4 regions of the Mesorhizobium sp. P2_F5 genome follow, and region 2 is predicted to be linked to each of the others. Evidence: predicted binding sites of a transcription regulator. Region 2 holds the regulator's gene; each other region holds the start of a gene.
What was found. The regulator PhoB, encoded in region 2, activates phosphate uptake and scavenging genes when phosphate is short. The targets are predictions, from matches to a motif close to TGTCATNNANCTGTCAT.
Positions count from the first base shown of each region.

Region 1: the regulator PhoB is predicted to act here: its motif matches at 2,809-2,825, upstream of AC1DYO_RS07505 (BtaA family protein).
Region 3: the regulator PhoB is predicted to act here: its motif matches at 2,097-2,113, upstream of olsB (l-ornithine N(alpha)-acyltransferase).
Region 4: the regulator PhoB is predicted to act here: its motif matches at 2,112-2,128, upstream of AC1DYO_RS01940 (DUF1045 domain-containing protein).

Region 1 covers NZ_JBFUEY010000004.1:190,151-194,360, reverse strand. The annotation lists gene AC1DYO_RS07515 (serine hydrolase domain-containing protein) at 1-737, shown strand, start outside; gene AC1DYO_RS07510 (class I SAM-dependent methyltransferase) at 794-1,516, opposite strand; gene AC1DYO_RS07505 (BtaA family protein) at 1,513-2,760, opposite strand; gene AC1DYO_RS07500 (hydantoinase B/oxoprolinase family protein) at 2,904-4,210, opposite strand, start outside.
Region 2 covers NZ_JBFUEY010000006.1:17,226-21,435, reverse strand. The annotation lists gene xylF (D-xylose ABC transporter substrate-binding protein) at 1-300, opposite strand, end outside; gene AC1DYO_RS10720 (ROK family protein) at 570-1,805, shown strand; gene phoB (phosphate regulon transcriptional regulator PhoB) at 1,836-2,525, opposite strand; gene phoU (phosphate signaling complex protein PhoU) at 2,542-3,246, opposite strand; gene pstB (phosphate ABC transporter ATP-binding protein PstB) at 3,288-4,112, opposite strand; gene pstA (phosphate ABC transporter permease PstA) at 4,130-4,210, opposite strand, start outside.
Region 3 covers NZ_JBFUEY010000019.1:142,744-146,953, reverse strand. The annotation lists partial or broken gene AC1DYO_RS23495 (response regulator) at 1-2,001, shown strand, start outside; gene olsB (l-ornithine N(alpha)-acyltransferase) at 2,177-3,052, shown strand; gene AC1DYO_RS23485 (trimeric intracellular cation channel family protein) at 3,154-3,792, opposite strand; gene grpE (nucleotide exchange factor GrpE) at 3,879-4,210, opposite strand, start outside.
Region 4 covers NZ_JBFUEY010000001.1:416,375-420,584, reverse strand. The annotation lists gene iolE (myo-inosose-2 dehydratase) at 50-967, shown strand; gene AC1DYO_RS01950 (DUF3329 domain-containing protein) at 977-1,210, shown strand; gene iolB (5-deoxy-glucuronate isomerase) at 1,216-2,028, shown strand; gene AC1DYO_RS01940 (DUF1045 domain-containing protein) at 2,271-2,978, shown strand; gene AC1DYO_RS01935 (alpha-D-ribose 1-methylphosphonate 5-triphosphate diphosphatase) at 3,011-4,150, shown strand; gene phnN (phosphonate metabolism protein/1,5-bisphosphokinase (PRPP-forming) PhnN) at 4,147-4,210, shown strand, end outside.

The sequences.
Region 1 (4,210 bases), on a different contig from region 2:
TGACCAACCAGGGCCTGTTCGGTCCCTGGAAGGCGGACGGCCGTGCCGCCATCAGCCTTGCCGATATGATGGCTATGTCGAGCGGGCTGGAATTCAACGAGGATTATGGCGACGTCGCGGATGTAACGCGCATGCTCTATCTCGAGCCCGACATGGCGGGCTTCGCCGAATCCAAGCCGCTGACCGGCGAAGTCGGCAAGGTCTTCTCCTATTCGAGCGGCACGGCGGTGATGCTGTCGCGGCTGTGGCAGGACGCCATCGGCGACAAAGCCAAGGCGCTGGCGTGGCCGCGCACCGCGTTGTTCGCGCCGCTCGGTATGCAGAGCGCGGTGCTCGAAACCGACGAAGAGGGTACCTTCGTCGGCTCATCCTATCTCTACGCCACCGGCCATGACTGGGCGCGCTTCGGGCAGTTCCTGCTGCAAGGCGGGGTGTGGAACGGCAACCAGATCCTGCCGGCCGGTTTCGTCGACTGGATGCGCGAGCCGGCGCCCGCCTCGAAAGTCTATGGCAAGGGGCAGCTGTGGATCGAGGCTCCCGGAGACGAAGGAAACCCCGGCGCCGGCGTCGCCGCCGGCCTGCCCAAGGATACCTACTGGATGGAGGGCCATGACGGCCAGACGGTCGCCATCATCCCGTCGGAGCAGTTGGTGGTGGTGCGGCTGGGGCTGACCCCGGCCAAACTCGGCTATCGGCCGCAGGTGATGCTTGGAGCGCTGGTGAAGGCGCTGCATTAGCTCCTTTACCCTCCCCTTGATGGGGAGGGTCGGCGCGCAGCGCCGGGGTGGGGTGCCTAGCGCTTCACCCCCACCCGCGCCTTCGGCGCGACCTCCCCCATCGAGGGGGAGGTGAGGTTGCGCGGCCCTATCACCGCCAGCCAGGCGTAGCCACGATAAAGCGTGCGGAAACGGAAGGTTGCGCCGGTTCGCCGAGATTCCGATTCCAGGACTTCGCGCAACGATTCACGCGGCGCGACATGGAATTTTTTGAGCCAGCCGCGCAGCAATGTCCGGAACCAGTTAGGCAAGCCTTCCTGCTGGCCGAAATCGACGACGTGCAGCGAGCCGCCGGGTGCGAGTGCCGCGAGAGCTGCTGAAACCGTCTTTTCCCAACCGGGGATCATCGACAGCGAGTAGGACACGAAGATGCGGTCGAAGCGCTCGACGCCGAACAGGGTTTTGGCATCGAAATCGGTGGCGTCGCCGCGCGCCAGCACGACGCGGCCGGAGAGGCCCTCGCGGGCGACGGCAGCGCTGGCCGTCTCCAGCATCTCGGCCGAAATGTCGAGGCCGTAGAAGCGGGCATCCGGGTAGCGGCGGGCGGCAAGCGCAATGTTGCGTCCGGTGCCGCAGCCGAGTTCGAGCACTGTGCCGTTCGCCGGCACATCCAGCCCCGCTATCATCTGGTCGCGGCCGAGCAGGTAGTACTTGCGGGTCAGGTCGTAGATGTGGCGCTGCCAGCGATAGACGCCGTCCATCAGTTCGGCATGGTCGGCCGGCAGTTCGCTCGTGCTCATGCCGCGCGCTTCAGATAGAGGTGGAAGCCGCCATAGATTGCCGAGCGGTCGCGGGCCGAATAGTCTCGCGAAGCTTCGTCCTCGTAGGTCCACTGGTCGAGCAGCGAGGTTGAGACGCGGCCTGGCAGCAGGCTGGGTTCGGCGGCGGTGCGGAAGATGACGCGGGCGCCGACCGAGGCGGTGCGGGTGATCTCAGACCACAGCGCGTTGAGTTGGTCATCCGTCATCCAGTCCTGTGCGTCGAGCAGGATGAAGCGGTCGACCGTCCCGGCATCCTTGCCGGCCAGGAATTCGATCAGATTGGCATGGTGGATGCCAACGCGACCGACATTGTTGCGGATCGCCTTGTAATTGCGTTCTTCGAGATAGGCGGGAAGGGCGGCCTCACCCGGATTGGGATAGCGGCGAGCAAAAGCCTGCCAGGCGAAGTAATTGTTCTTCAAAGGAAAATCGCAAGCGAGCTTTTCCAGCCGGGCCTTCAGCACGCTGGCCATTGAGCCGTCGCCCGAGGTGATCAGCGAATCGTACTGCGCCGGCGGAATGCCGAGACCGAACAGCGAGGCCTTGCGAGATGTCGCCCAGCGCAACAGCTTCTTGTCGAAGACCGGCGCCAGCTCTTCGTTGAAGAAGCGGCGCTGGTCGCCGATGCTCTTCGACGCCATGATGCCGGCGGGGTCGACACCGAAGAATTTGGCGGTGCGATGGCCCATGGCGATAAACAGGCCGAGCAGGCCGGTCTGGTAGAAATTGCGGTCGAAGACGGTGATGCGACGGCGGCCGCGCCAGTTGCGGCGCTCCCAGTAGTGGCGGCTGACCGGATCGAGATGCGGCGCGATGAAGCGGTCATAGGCTTCCGAATTGTGGCTGGTGTCGGCGGCGCCAAAGAAACGGAACAGGTCGCCCTGCGAAGGTAGGTGGCGCACCGCCTCCAGCTTCATCCGGTTCAAGGCGATGTGGGCGGCGTTGAGATCGACCGCGTCGATGCGTTCAGGCGAACGGGTCAGGTAAGCGAGGATGTTGCAGCCGCCGGAGGCGATGGTGACGACGCGGTGGCCCTGCCCAAGCTGCATGGCCTCCATGTCGACTTCGGGGTCTTCCCAGATCTGCGGATAGACGAGGCCGGAAAACAGGAGCGCAAACAGCCGCTCGGAAAGGCCGGCCTTGGACAGCGGGCGGTTCTGGTAGACGGCTTTTCCAACTTCCTTGCCACGGCGAAAGACCAGATCTGCCGAAACGTCCGTCATGGCTAATGATTCCCCATTTGCTTTGGCGCAAGCGGGTAGCGCAGCGTCATGACAGGCCAGTGACAGGCTGTTGACGCTTCAGGTTGTTGTTTTGATGCAAGTCGTTTTCCCAAAACGAATGAACAATTTTTGGGCGACGTGCTTTAATCTTGACCAAATCCGCCCGGCGTCGGTGTCGTCAGGATGACGGCGTCACCGGCGTCGAGCACGGTCTGGTCGCAAGCCTTCAGCATCTCGACGCTGCCGTCGTTGCGGCGGATCTTGGTCGAACCGACCTCGCCATCACCGCCGCCATCCAGGCCTTGTGGCGGACGGTTGCGATGCGAGGATAGGATCGCACATTCCATCTTTTCGAGGAAACGGATGGTGCGTTTGGTGCCGTCGCCGGCGCTCCATTTGCCTTTGCCGCCGGATCCCAGGCGGATGTGAAAATCCTCGAGCAAAACGGGAAAGCGCAGTTCCAGCACTTCCGGATCGGTGAGGCGCGAATTGGTCATGTGGGTGTGGACGCCGGAGGTGCCGGCAAAGCCACGGCCGGAATTCATCTGCCCGGCCGGCGAGCCCGAGCAGATCGTCTCGTAATACTGGTATTGCTTGTTGCCGAAGGTCAGGTTGTTCATCGTGCCTTGCGCATTGGCCATCGCGCCCATGGCACCGAACAGCGCGTTGGTGACATGCTGCGAGGTCTCGACATTGCCGGCGACGACGGCGGCGGGGTAGGCGGGCTTCAGCATCGAGCCGTCGGGGATGATGATGTTGATGGGCCGCAGGCAGCCGGCATTCATCGGGATCATGTCCTCGACCATGACGCGGAAGGCATAGAGCACAGCCGCGCGGGCGACGGGTTCGGGCGCATTGAAATTGTTCTTCATCACCGGCGACGTGCCGGTAAAGTCGACGGTCGCCTCGCGCTTTTGTCGGTCGACGGTGATCTTCACCTTGATGACCTGGCCAGTGTCGGTCGGGTATTCATATTCGGACGTGTCGGGCAGCCGCTCCAGCACGCGGCGCACGCTTTCGGCGGCGTTGTCCTGGACATGGCCCATATAGGCTTCGACGACATCGAGGCCGAAATGGGCGACCATCTTGCGCAGTTCCGCCACGCCCTTTTCATTGGCGGCGATCTGCGCCTTGAGGTCGGCGATGTTCTGGTGCGGGTTGCGGGCGGGGTAGGGGTGGTCGGTGAGCAGCGTTTGCAGTTCCGCCTCGCGGAATTTTCCGCGATCGACGACGCGGAAATTGTCGAACAGCACGCCTTCCTCGTCGACCGTTGTGGCAAGCGGGGTCATCGAGCCAGGGGCCGTACCACCAATATCGGCATGATGGCCGCGCGAGGCGACGTAGAACAGGATCTTGGGTGATTGGCCAATCTCCCCCCTTGTGGGGGAGATGCCCGGCAGGGCAGAGGGGGGCGCGACAGAACGAGAGGCTGGCGGGACAGCGCCCCCCT
Region 2 (4,210 bases):
CACCGCCGGGCCGATGGCCGAGGCGTCCTGCGCGAGGATGATCAGCGAGTTGGCGCCCTGCGAGATCAGGCTCTCGACGTCGGTCAGCTGCTTGCCGGGATTGGACTGCGCGTCAGCGGAAATATACTTGTCGCCGGCCGCCTCGATCGCTGCCTTCATCGCCGCTTCGTCGGTCTTCCAGCGCTCTTCCTGGAAGTTCGACCACGACACGCCGATGACCTTGTCCTTCGCCTGCGCGACCGACACCAGCGTCAGCGACATGGCGACACCCGCCAGCATGGCGGCTGCAAATCTGTTCATGATAATCCTCCCTGCGCCGCGCGCGGCGCGACAAAACTGGCCCGAGGGCCGGCACACAGAGGCTCTATTTTTTCGAGCCTCGAAAAAATACTGGTCCAACGGCGAGACGCTGTCAACATCGATTCTGATGGATTCTGATGGCGTCGTCGATTTTTTTCGAGACCCGCAATAAACAATGACAGCGTGACCGGCTTCTGCCAATATTTGCGTGGCGTCCCTGACCGCCTCCACTATCATGAGGCGCGGGGGACCGGGAGGAAACAAAAAAGATGTCGGTTGGTATCCGCCACGACGATCTGCGCCGTCGCAACCGTGCGATGGTGATTTCGGCCGTGCGCCGGGCCGGCCAGCCGTCGCGGACCGAGATTGCGGCAACCACCGGCCTTAGCCATTCGACCATATCGGCGATCTCTTCTGACCTGATTCAAGAAGGCATCCTGGCCGAGAGCAAGCCCGGCGAGACCGGTGCGCTGAAACGCGGACGGCCACAGGTCGGCCTTGGCCTCAATCCGGAAGCAGCCGCGGTGATGACCGTGGTGCTGTCGCTGAATTTCCTTTCCGTCACCGTCATCGACTATGCCGGCCATGTGGTCGCCGAGGAGCAGCGCCGGCTGGACACGCTGACCATGCCGCGCGACGAACTGATCGGCGAATGCACGGCAATCGTGCGGCGGCGGCTCGAGGATCCCGACCTCGATGTCCAAAGCATCGCCCGCATTGCCATGGGCATCCAGGGCATCACCGATTCGCAGGCGCGCGCCATGCTGTGGTCGCCGATCACGCCGCTGACCGACATCGCGTTCGCCGACATACTGGAAGCGGAGTTCGGCATTCCGGCCACCATGGAGAACGACTGCAACATGATGGCGGTGGCGCTGCAATGGCGCCAGCCTGAGCGCTACCGCGACGATTTCATTGCCATCCTGCTCTCGCACGGCATCGGCATGGGGTTGGTGCTGAAAGGCGAACTGTTCACCGGCACCCATTCCTCAGGCGGCGAGTTCGGCCACATGATCCACCGTCCCGGCGGCGCGCTCTGTCGCTGCGGGCGGCGTGGCTGCGTCGAGGCCTATGCCGGCAACTACGCCATCTGGCGCAATGCCATGGGGATGAGCGAGGACGCCGAACCGGTCGATGTCGGCGACGCCGACATGCGGGGGCTTGCCACACGCGCTCGCGAAACCGAAGGTCCCGAGCGGGAAGCCTACCGCAAGGCCGGGGAAGCGCTCGGCTTCGGCCTTGGCAGCCTGTTCGCCCTAATCGATCCCGCCCCCGTCGCCATGGTCGGTGTCAGCGCCGCCGCCTTCGATCTGATCGAACCGGCATTGCGCAATGCGATTGCCCAGACCGCCGGCGGCCAGCACTCGAAGTCGATTTCCTTCGACACCGAACCCAACGAACTGCCGCTGATCCGCGAAGGCTGCGCCATGCGCGCGCTCGGCTTCGTCGACCAGGAGATTTTCGCGCCGGGGATTCAGGCGAAATCTAGCAAACATGTCGCCTGAGAGGCCGGCAACGGCGCGGCGCGCCGCGCGTCAATCTTCGCGGATGGCGTAGCCTGCACCGCGGATGGTGCGGATCACGTCAGGCATGCGGCCATTGTTGACCGCCTTGCGCAAGCGCCCGACATGCACGTCGACCGTGCGCTCGTCGATATAGATCGTCTCGCCCCAGACATTGTCGAGCAGTTGGCTGCGCGAGAAGACCCGACCTGGATGGCGCATCATGAATTCGAGCAGGCGGAACTCGGTCGGCCCGAGCCGGATCTCGCTCTTCTTGCGGTAGACCCGGTGCGATTCACGGTCGAGCACGATGTCGCCGACCTTGAGCACGCTGGAGAGCACTTCCGGCTTGGCGCGGCGCAGCAGCGCTTTCACGCGCGCCATGAACTCCGGCGTCGAGAACGGCTTGACCAGATAGTCGTCGGCACCGGTGGACAAGCCACGCACGCGGTCGCTTTCTTCGCCGCGCGCGGTCAGCATGATGATCGGCAGCCGTTCGGTCTCGGGCCGCATTCTGAGCCGCCGGCACAGCTCGATGCCGGACACCGCCGGCACCATCCAGTCGAGCACCAGCAGATCGGGGACGTTTTCCTGCAGCCGGATTTCGGCCTCGTCGCCGCGCGTCACCACCTCGACCTGGTAGCCTTCGGATTCGAGGTTGTAGCGGAGCAGCACGCCCAGTGGCTCCTCATCCTCCACGACCATGATGCGTGGCGCAATCATCAGCAGTTCACCCTTGTCAGGCCGAAGTGGCCATCGCCGTCTCGTCCTGCTTCGGACGATTGGCGGGCAATTGCTGGCCGGTCAGCACATAGTACGCATTTTCAGCGATGTTGGTGACATGATCGCCGATGCGCTCCAGATTCTTGGCGCAGAACAGGAGATGCGTGCAGGCGGTGATGTTGCGCGGGTCCTCCATCATGTAGGTCAAGAGTTCGCGAAACACCGACGTGTACTTGACGTCGATGCGCTCGTCCTCATTCCTGAGTTTCGCCAGGGCTGCGGCATCCGCGGCGGCATATTCCTCGACAACGCCTTGCACCTGGATCAGCACCAGCTGCGCCATGGCGTCGATGGAATGCGACAGGTCGCGCGGCGTAACGCTGAGGCCGACAGTGCCGACGCGCTTGGCGATGTTCTTGGCGAGATCGCCGATGCGTTCGAGGTCGCCGGCCATGCGGATCGAGCCGACCACAGCGCGCAGGTCGTTGGCCATTGGCTGGCGCTTGGCGATCAGCGTGATGGCGCGGTCATCCAGCTCACGCTGGCGCGCGTCCATGATGGCGTCGTCGGAAACGACACGCTGCGCCAGCGCATTGTCGGAATTGAGCAACGCCCTGGTCGAGGCGTTGACCATCGAGCCGGCCAGATCGCCCATGTCGCGGATCAGCTTGCTGATCTGCCCCAGCTCTTCATCGAAGGAGGCGACGGTATGTTCACCCATGATCTTGGTCCTCGTGCCTGAAAATTCAACCGCCGGACGGCTCAGCCGAAGCGGCCGGTAATATAGTCCTGGGTGCGCTTGTCGTCGGGGTTGGTGAACATCTTGTCGGTGGCGCCCTCCTCGACCAGATAGCCGAGATGGAACATCGCCGTGCGCTGCGACACGCGCGCCGCCTGCTGCATCGAGTGGGTGACGATGACGATGGTGTAGTTCTGGCGCAGCTCGTCGATCAGCTCCTCGACGCGGGCGGTGGCGATCGGATCGAGCGCCGAGCAGGGCTCGTCCATCAGGATCACTTCCGGCGACACGGCGATGGCGCGCGCGATGCACAGGCGCTGCTGCTGGCCGCCGGACAGACCGGTGCCGGGCTCCTGCAGGCGGTCCTTGACCTCGTTCCAGATCGCCGCCTTCTTCAGGCTGGATTCGACGATCTGGTCCATGTCGGACTTGCGCTTGGCCAGCCCGTGGATGCGCGGGCCGTAGGCGACATTTTCGTAGATCGACTTCGGGAACGGATTGGGCTTCTGGAACACCATGCCGACGCGGGCGCGGAGTTCGACGACGTCGATGTTCTTGTCGTAGATGTCGTCCTCGTCCAGCGTGATCTTGCCGGTCACCCGCGCCGAATCGATGGTGTCGTTCATGCGGTTGAGACAGCGCAGGAAGGTCGACTTGCCGCAACCGGACGGGCCGATCAGCGCCGTCACCTGGTTCTGGCGGACGTCGAGATTGACGTCAAACAGCGCCTGCTTCTCGCCGTAGAAGACGCCGACCTTGTCGCCGCGCATCTTGATGACTTCGTTCGACTTGGCGTTCATCTTGTCGCCCACTGCGTTTTCAAGGGACTGTTCGGTCATGATGTTCATACCAAATTGCCTTTTTTCTACCAGCGCCGCTCGAACCGGCGTCGAAGCACGATCGCGGTGATGTTCATGGCCATGAGGAAGACGAGCAGGATGATGAT
Region 3 (4,210 bases), on a different contig from region 2:
CCTGCTGGTGACAGGCCTCGCCGGCGTCGCCATGCATCTGCGCGGCCGCCGCACCGTACACCGCGCGAACGCCTTGCTCGACGAAACCGCCGCCCGCAGCCGCGCCGAGATCGAGACGTTGGCCGACCGCATGTGGGAGATGCAGGAGAGCGAGGAGCGTTTTCGCGGGCTGATCGATGCGCTCGGCGATCTCGTCGTCCACCGCGACCGCGACGGCCACATCGTCTATGCCAACAAGGTTTTCGCCGGCCTCGTCGAAACCGATCAGCGCGATCTTGCCGGCAGGACGCTGGCTGACCTCGGCATCGATGTCGGTGTCGTTCCCGACGCCGCCTTTTCCGATCACGAATGCCTGAGTTCCACCGACGTCTCCATCCGCACGCCGAACGGTCCGCGCTGGTTTTCGTGGATCGAACTGTCGGTGCGCGACAAGGATAGCGGCGCCGTTTCGCACCGGGCGATTGCCCGCGACATCACCGCCCGCAAGCGCGCCGAATCTTCGCTGATTACCGCGCGCGAGCGCGCCGAATACGCCAGCCAGGCCAAGTCGCGCTTCCTCGCCACCGTCAGCCATGAGATCCGCACGCCGATGAACGGCATCATGGGTATGGCCAAGCTTCTGGCCGACACCAATCTCTCGCCGGAGCAGCGCACCTATGTCGCCGCCGTCTCGACCTCGGCCAGCGCCCTTTTGGCGCTGATCGAGGATTTGCTCGATTATTCCAAGATCGAGGCCGGCCGCTTCGACCCGGAGCCGCAGCCGACATCTTTGCGCGAGGTTGCCGACAACATCATCGAACTGATGGCGGCGAAAGCCTTCGCCAAGAACATCGGCCTCGGCTGTCATGTCGAACCCGACGTGCCGCAGATGATCATGGCGTGCTGGTCTCGGTTGCACGGGTGCGCACCGAGACCAGCGACCGCATCTGCTTCACCGTCGCCGACACCGGCCCTGGCCTGCGCGAAGAGGACATGGAACGCATCTTCGAGGAATTCGAACAGTCCGACGGCACCTCGACCCGCACCCACGGTGGCGCCGGCCTCGGCCTTGCCATATCGAGGCGCCTGGCGACGGCCATGGGCGGCTCCATTTCGGTGTCGAGCCGGCTTGGTGAGGGATCTGAATTCGTCTTCGAGCTCCCGGCCACAGGGGCCACCGAAGCGCCGCAGAACCGGCAGAATATCCTCGCCGGCCGGCGCGCCGTGATCGTGTCGAAGAACGCGGTAGAGGCCAATGCCATAGCCCGCACCATCCGCGCCCATGGCGGCGTTATCGACCTCGCCACAACTGCTCCTCAGGCAGCGCCTTTCGCCGAACATTGCGACGCGCTGTTAATCGACGCCGCCATGGAAGACAGCGACGGCAGGCTGCTCAAACGCCTGCGCCAGAGCGGCTTTGCCGATTGCGAGGCGATCACGCTGATCGCGCCGACCGACCGTGGCATGCTTGGCGAATTCCGCGCCAGCGGCTACGCCACCTTCCTGGCAAGGCCGGTGCGCGGCGAAACGCTGATGCGGGTGCTGTTGACCAGCCATTCTCCAGTTTTGCCCCTGCCCATGAAGCCGGAAAAAAGCGGTGCGTCATCGCTTCGGGCCGCTGGCGGACGCCAGCATGGCCTGTCGGTGTTGATCGCCGAAGACAACGATATCAACGCCATGCTGGCCCGCGCGACGCTACTAAAGGCCGGGCATCGCGTAAAAGTCGTCGGCAACGGCAAGGCGGCCGTCGAGGCGGTCACCGAAGCCGGAATGAAACACCGCTTCGACGTGGTGCTGATGGATTTGCACATGCCGGTGATGGACGGGCTGGATGCGATTGCCGCCATCCGCCGGCACGAGGAAGAAATGGCCGTGCCGCCGGTTCCGATCATGGTTCTGTCGGCCGACAGCCAGGAAAAGACCCGCCACACAGTGCTCGCCCATGGCGCCAGCGGCTTCGTCACCAAGCCGCTCGACCCCGACGCGCTGGTCCATGCTGTCGAGGGTCAGGTGGCCGCCTGAGGCCGTTCTGGCGGCCCCTCCCCATCACGTAAGGTAGCCGGTTGAGGGTTTTCGCCAGCCGACGAAGTATTGCCCGCAGCGCCGTATCACGGTACTGTCACAATCCTGTTGCACCTACACCGTATCCCCGTGCCAAGAGGGATGGCTCGAAGGAGAATCACTCGTGCATACAGTTATGCCGGAATGTGACACTCGGCCCAACGCGGGCGGCGCTTTGCTCGCCGCGCGTAACGCTGATGCTGTTGCAACAGGCGCACCGCTGGGCCGGATCGGCAATCTCGAAGTGCGGCTTGCCCGCAACGAGGCCGAGATCGCTGCCGCGCAGGAAGTGCGCTACCGGGTATTTTATGACGAGCTTGGCGCCAGGAAGGATCTGTTCCAAGCGCAGGACCGGCGCGACGCCGACCGTTTCGACCCCCTTTGCGACCATCTGCTGGTACTGGACACCTCGATCTCCGGTCCCGAGCACCGCCGCATCGTCGGCACTTATCGCCTGCTGCGGCAAGAAATCGCGGCGACCGCAGGCGGCTTCTATTCCGAAGGCGAATTCGAGCTGACCAAGCTCATCGCTCGCCATCCCGGCCAGCGCTTCCTTGAGCTCGGCCGCTCCTGCGTTCTTAAGGAATACCGCTCCAAGCGCACCATCGAAGCGCTGTGGCAAGGCATCTGGGCCTATATCAAACACTATGAAATCGGCGTGATGACCGGCTGCGCCTCGTTCCACGGCACGGTGCCGGCTGCGCATGCCGAGGCGCTCACCTATCTTGCCCATCACTGCCGCACCAACTCGGCCTGGGATGTGCGGGCGGTCTCCGGACGCTATTGCTCGATGGACCTGATGCCGATCGAGGCGGTCAACGCCAAGGCGGCGATCGCGGCGATGCCGCCGCTGGTCAAGGGCTATCTGCGCGTCGGCGCCCGCATCGGCGACGGCTGCGTCATCGACCGCGAATTCTCCACCGTCGATGTGTTCGTGGTGATGCCGGTCAAGGAAATCGGCGCCCGCTACGTCAACTATTATGGCGGGGAAGCACAGCGTTTTGCGGCGTGATAGCGAATAGCGAATAGCGAATAGCGAATAGCGAATAGAAAGTTGCGCGGGCCTTGTCCAGTTCAACCCTATTCGCTACTCCCTATTCGCTATTCGCTTCTTCACGGGATATCCTCCGGCCGCCGCCCCGGGCGGCTCTTGTAGGACGGAAACGTCCAGCCGAATTTGAGCGCGCCGCCGCGCACCAGGAAAGCCGCGACAAAACCGGCGATATCAGAGGCGAGCGGCGGCAGACCGGCAAGATCGCCAAGCGTATAAAGGCCGGCGCCCGCGAGCGCCGCGCTGACGTAGATTTCGGGCCTCAACAGCACCGACGGCTCGCCGGCCAGCAGATCGCGCAGGATGCCGCCGAATGTGGCGGTCAGCACGCCCATAATGACGGAGACGACCGGCGAGCCGGTGATGGCCAGCCCCTTGGCCGCGCCCATCACCGAAAAGGCCGCCAATCCGATGGCGTCGAGCCAGAGCAGCCATTTCCAGCGGGATTCGACGCGGTGGGCGATGAAGAAGACCAGCACAGCAACCACTGCGCAGATCAGCACATAGCCGGAGTTGGCGACCCAGAAGACGGGCAGGTTGAGGATGACGTCGCGAAGCGTGCCGCCGCCGATGCCGGTGACGCTGGCCAGAAACAGGAAGCCGATAATGTCGAGCTGCTTGCGCGAAGCCGCAAGCGCCCCTGTCGCGGCAAAGACGGCGACGCCGGCATAGTCGAGGAGGTCGATGGCGTTTGAGGGCATGAGGCAATAGGGATTAGGAATTAGGGGAAGTATGAATAACACGAAGCCGTGCGATTGATACGGCCCCTACTGCCTATTGCCTTGCCTCACGCATCCTTCTCAGCCTGCTCGTTCACCGGACCCGGCTCGACCGGCGCCTCGCCTGCCGTGATCTTGGGGCCGCCCTTGGCGACGCCGACCATGGCGGGCCGCAGTACGCGCTCGCCGATCGAATAGCCCGGCTGCACGACCTGGACCACGGTGTTGGCGGGCACGTCGGGATTGGGCACTTCGAACATTGCCTGATGGAAATTCGGGTCGAACTTCTCGCCTTCCGGCGTCAGCTTCTTCACCCCGTGCCGCTCGAGCGCGGACAGCATGGCGCGCTCGGTCAGGTCGACACCCTCGATCAGCGCCTTGAAGCCGGCGTCTCCACCGG
Region 4 (4,210 bases), on a different contig from region 2:
AGCGACCCTCCCCACAAGGGGGAGGGTGAACAAGAACCGGAGCTAAAACTTGAAAGCCAAACTGGGCATGTCCCCCATTGCGTGGTGGAACGACGATCTTGCCGAACTCAGCGACGACGTCTCGCTGGAGGAATGCCTGCGCCAGTCGCGCTCGGCCGGCTTCACCGGCATGGAGATGGGCCGCCGCTTTCCCAACGACCCCAATGTCATGCTGCCGATCCTGAAGAGGGCCGACGTGACGCTGTGCGGCGGCTGGTTTTCCGGCACGCTGGTCGATGAGGACATGGGCAAGAACAAGGATCGCATCCAGCCGATGATCGACCTGTTCAAGGCGGTCGACGCGCCTTGCATCGTCTATGGCGAGGTCGGCCGCTCGATCCAGGGCGACCGCTCCAAGCCGCTCGCCACCAAGCCGAAGCTCACCGGTGACGAGATGAAGGCCTATGGTAGGCGGCTGACCGAATTCGGCGAATGGTGCGCCGAACAAGGCATGCCGCTGTCCTATCACCACCACATGGCGGCAGTGGTCGAGACCGAGCCGGAGCTCGATGCCTTCATGCGCCATTCCGGCGACGGCATTCCGCTGCTGCTCGATGCCGGGCATCTCGCCTTTGCCAGCGGCGATGTGCTGCGCGCCATCGACAACCACCACAAGCGCATCAGCCATGTCCATGTGAAGGATGTGCGCATGAGCGTCATCGACGGGCTTGACCGCACGAAGCAGTCCTTCCTCGATGCCGTTGCGCTCGGCGCCTTCACCGTACCGGGCAATGGCTCGCTGGATTTCAGCGCCATCGTGCAGCGCTTCGCCGACCATGGCTACGAAGGCTGGTTCGTCGTCGAGGCCGAGCAGGACCCGAAGAAGAACCCGCCGCTCAAGATGGCGCAGGTCGGCCACAAGGAACTGATGCGGGTGATGACGGCTGCGGGCTACACGGTGGAAACGCAGGGCTTTCCCAATGCCTGAGGCGATCCGATGAAGGATTACGAGCACCCGTTCTTCCGCCCGCTGTGGCGGCGCGTCGCCGTCGTCGCCGTCTGCGTGATCTGGGCCGGAATAGAATTTGCCTCCGGCACACCGTTCTGGGGCGTCATCGCGCTCGGCTTTGCCGCCTACGCCGTCTGGCAGTTTTTTTACCTCTACAAGCCGGTGGACGAGAAGGCGGCAACGCCCGATGAACCGAAGGCTGGCGCCGAACCGAAGGAATGACCGCAATGTCGAAACTGCTCGTCAAAGCCGACAAGGGCCATGGCCGTGTCGCTCATGTCACGCCGCAAAGCGCAGGCTGGACCTATGTCGGCTTCGACCTGCACCGGCTGAAGCCGGGCGAAAACGCTTCGGGAAAGACGGACGACCGCGAGGTCTGCCTGGTGTTCGTCACCGGCAAGGGCAAAGCGGAAGCCGGCGGCCAGGAACTCGGCCTGCTCGGCGAGCGCATGTCGCCCTTCGAGGGCAAGCCCTGGTCGGTCTATATCCCCGAGGGGTCGGACTGGTCGGTGACTGCGCACACCGATCTCGAACTCGCCGTCTGTTCGGCGCCGGGCCTGGGCGGCGGCTTGCCGGTTCGCGTCATCGCGCCCAACGATCTCGGTCAGGAAATTCGTGGCAAAGGCACCAACACACGCTACGTCACCAACATATTGCCCGAAGGCAAGCCGGCGGACTCGCTGCTGGTGGTCGAGGTCATTACGCCCGGCGGCCACACATCGAGCTACCCGCCGCACAAGCACGACCAGGACAATCTGCCGGCCGAATCCTATCTTGAGGAAACCTACTATCACCGCCTCAACCCGCCGCAGGGCTTTGCCTTCCAGCGCGTTTACACCGACGCCGACAAAAGCGGACATCGCGATCTCGACGAGGCGATCGCGATCGAGGATGGCGATGTCGTGCTGGTGCCCAAGGGCTACCACCCCTGCGCCGCCTGCCATGGCTACGATCTCTATTATCTCAATGTCATGGCCGGGCCGAAGCGGACGTGGAAATTCCACAATGCGCCCGAGCACGAATGGCTGATGAAGGCCTGAACAGCGCAAGCTATTGGTCCAGCTGGAAAAAATCGTCGGCTAAGGACTTGTCTGGTCGATTTGCCATCGAAAACCCTTCAAAGCTTCGTCAATCCGTCATGGAAATCACCTATGGCAGCGGGCTAGTGCATGTCGCCCAAAAGTGCGCAGCGGTTTTGGGATGACGACATGCAGCAAATTGAAGACTTAAAGCGCGTCGCACCCATCGCTTCAGGCGCCGCGCGCTTTAAGGAGGATTTCTTATGCGCTACGCCATCTATTTCACCCCGAGGCAGGACGAGCCACTGGCGCGCCTCGCCGCCAACTGGCTGGGACGCAACCCCTTCGGCGCCGCCACAAGGCCGGTCGAAGCGGTGGCGGACCTGTCAGCGGCGGAAGTCGCCTTCCATACCGCATCGGCCCGGCGCTACGGTTTTCATGCGACGCTGAAGGCGCCCTTCCGGCTGGCCGCCAACGAGACTGAAGCCTCATTGCGCGCGGCTTTGGACGCCTTTGCCGAGGCAACCCCGACCGTTACCATCCCGCGCCTTGTCGTCAGCCAGATCGATGGTTTCTTCGCTTTGGTGCCGGAAGGCCCGCTGCCGTCGCTCAACCGTTTCGCCGATGACGTCGTGCTGGGCTTCGACCGTTTTCGCGCGCCGCTCACCGAAGCGGAAATCGAACGCCGCAGCCCGGATTCGCTGAAGCCGGCCGAGTTCCGCAATCTCTGCCAGTGGGGCTACCCCTATGTCTTCGAGACCTTTCGCTTCCACATGACCCTGTCCGGCCGGGCCGGGCCACAGGAAAGCCAACGTCTGCGCGCAGCAATCGACAGCCTGTTCGCCGAGGTGCTGCAGCAGCCGGTGCTGGTGGATGCGCTGACGCTGTTTGTCGAAACCGAACCGGGTGCCCCGTTCATGGTGCTCTCGCACCATGCGCTCGGCCGCCGCGCTGCCCGAAAAACCGCCTGACCACTTCGCCTGAAACCCAAGGACTGCCTGAAATGACCGCCGAGACCGTTTTGACCAATGCCCGCATCGTGCTTGCCGACGAAATCGTCGAAGGGTCGCTGCTGCTGCGCGACGGCCTTATCGCCGGCATCGACGCCGGCACCGGGCGAACCGGAGAGGATATGGGCGGCGACTACATCATCCCCGGCCTGGTCGAGCTGCACACCGACCATCTCGAAGGCCATTACGCGCCGCGGCCGAAAGTGCGCTGGAACCCGATCGCCGCCGTGCTCGCGCATGACGCGCAGGTCGCCACCGCCGGTATCACCACCGTGCTCGATGCCTTGCGCGTCGGCATGGACGAGGACGCCGACCTCACCTCCGACGACATCCGCAAGCTCGCCGACGCCATCGAGGACAGTGTCCAGCAGGATCGCCTGCGGGCCGATCACTTCCTGCATCTGCGCTGCGAGGTCTCGGCGCCGGATTGCCTCGCCGCCTTCGCCAATTTCGACGGCGACGAACGGGTCAGGCTGGCCTCGCTGATGGACCATGCGCCGGGACAGCGCCAGTTCGTCAACCTCGAGACCTACGCCTATTACTACCAGCGCAAGCTGAAGCTGACCGACCGCGACTTCAAGCTGTTCTGCGAAAAGCGAATGAGCGAGTCGGCGCGGAATTCGGGACCCAACCGGGTGGCGATCTCTGCCGCCTGCCAGGAGCGCGGCATCGTGCTGGCAAGCCATGACGACGCCACATCAGGCCATGTCGACGAGGCGATTGAGCAAGGCGTGCGGGTCGCCGAATTCCCGACAACGCTGGAAGCCGCCAAAGCCTCCAAGGATGCCGGGCTCGGCGTGCTCATGGGCGCTCCCAATGTCATTCGCGGCGCCTCGCACTCGGGCAACGTCTCGGCCCGCACGTTGGCCAGCGATGGTCTGCTCGATATCTTGTCGTCCGACTACATTCCGTTCAGCCTCATCCAGTCGGCCTTCTTCCTCGGCGACGTCGTCGAAGGCATTTCCCTGCCGCAGGCCGTCGCAATGGTGTCGAAGAACCCTGCCGAGGCCATCGGCCTCAGCGACCGCGGCGTCATCGAACCGGGCCGCCGTGCCGATCTGGTGCGTGTGCGCGTCGACGATCATGTGCCGGTCGTGCGCACCGTCTGGCGCCAGGGACGCCGGGTCGCCTGATGGTCTCGGCGTCGATCGAACGCGAACTCACCGCCGAGGCTTTTCCGGTCCGCAACGGCG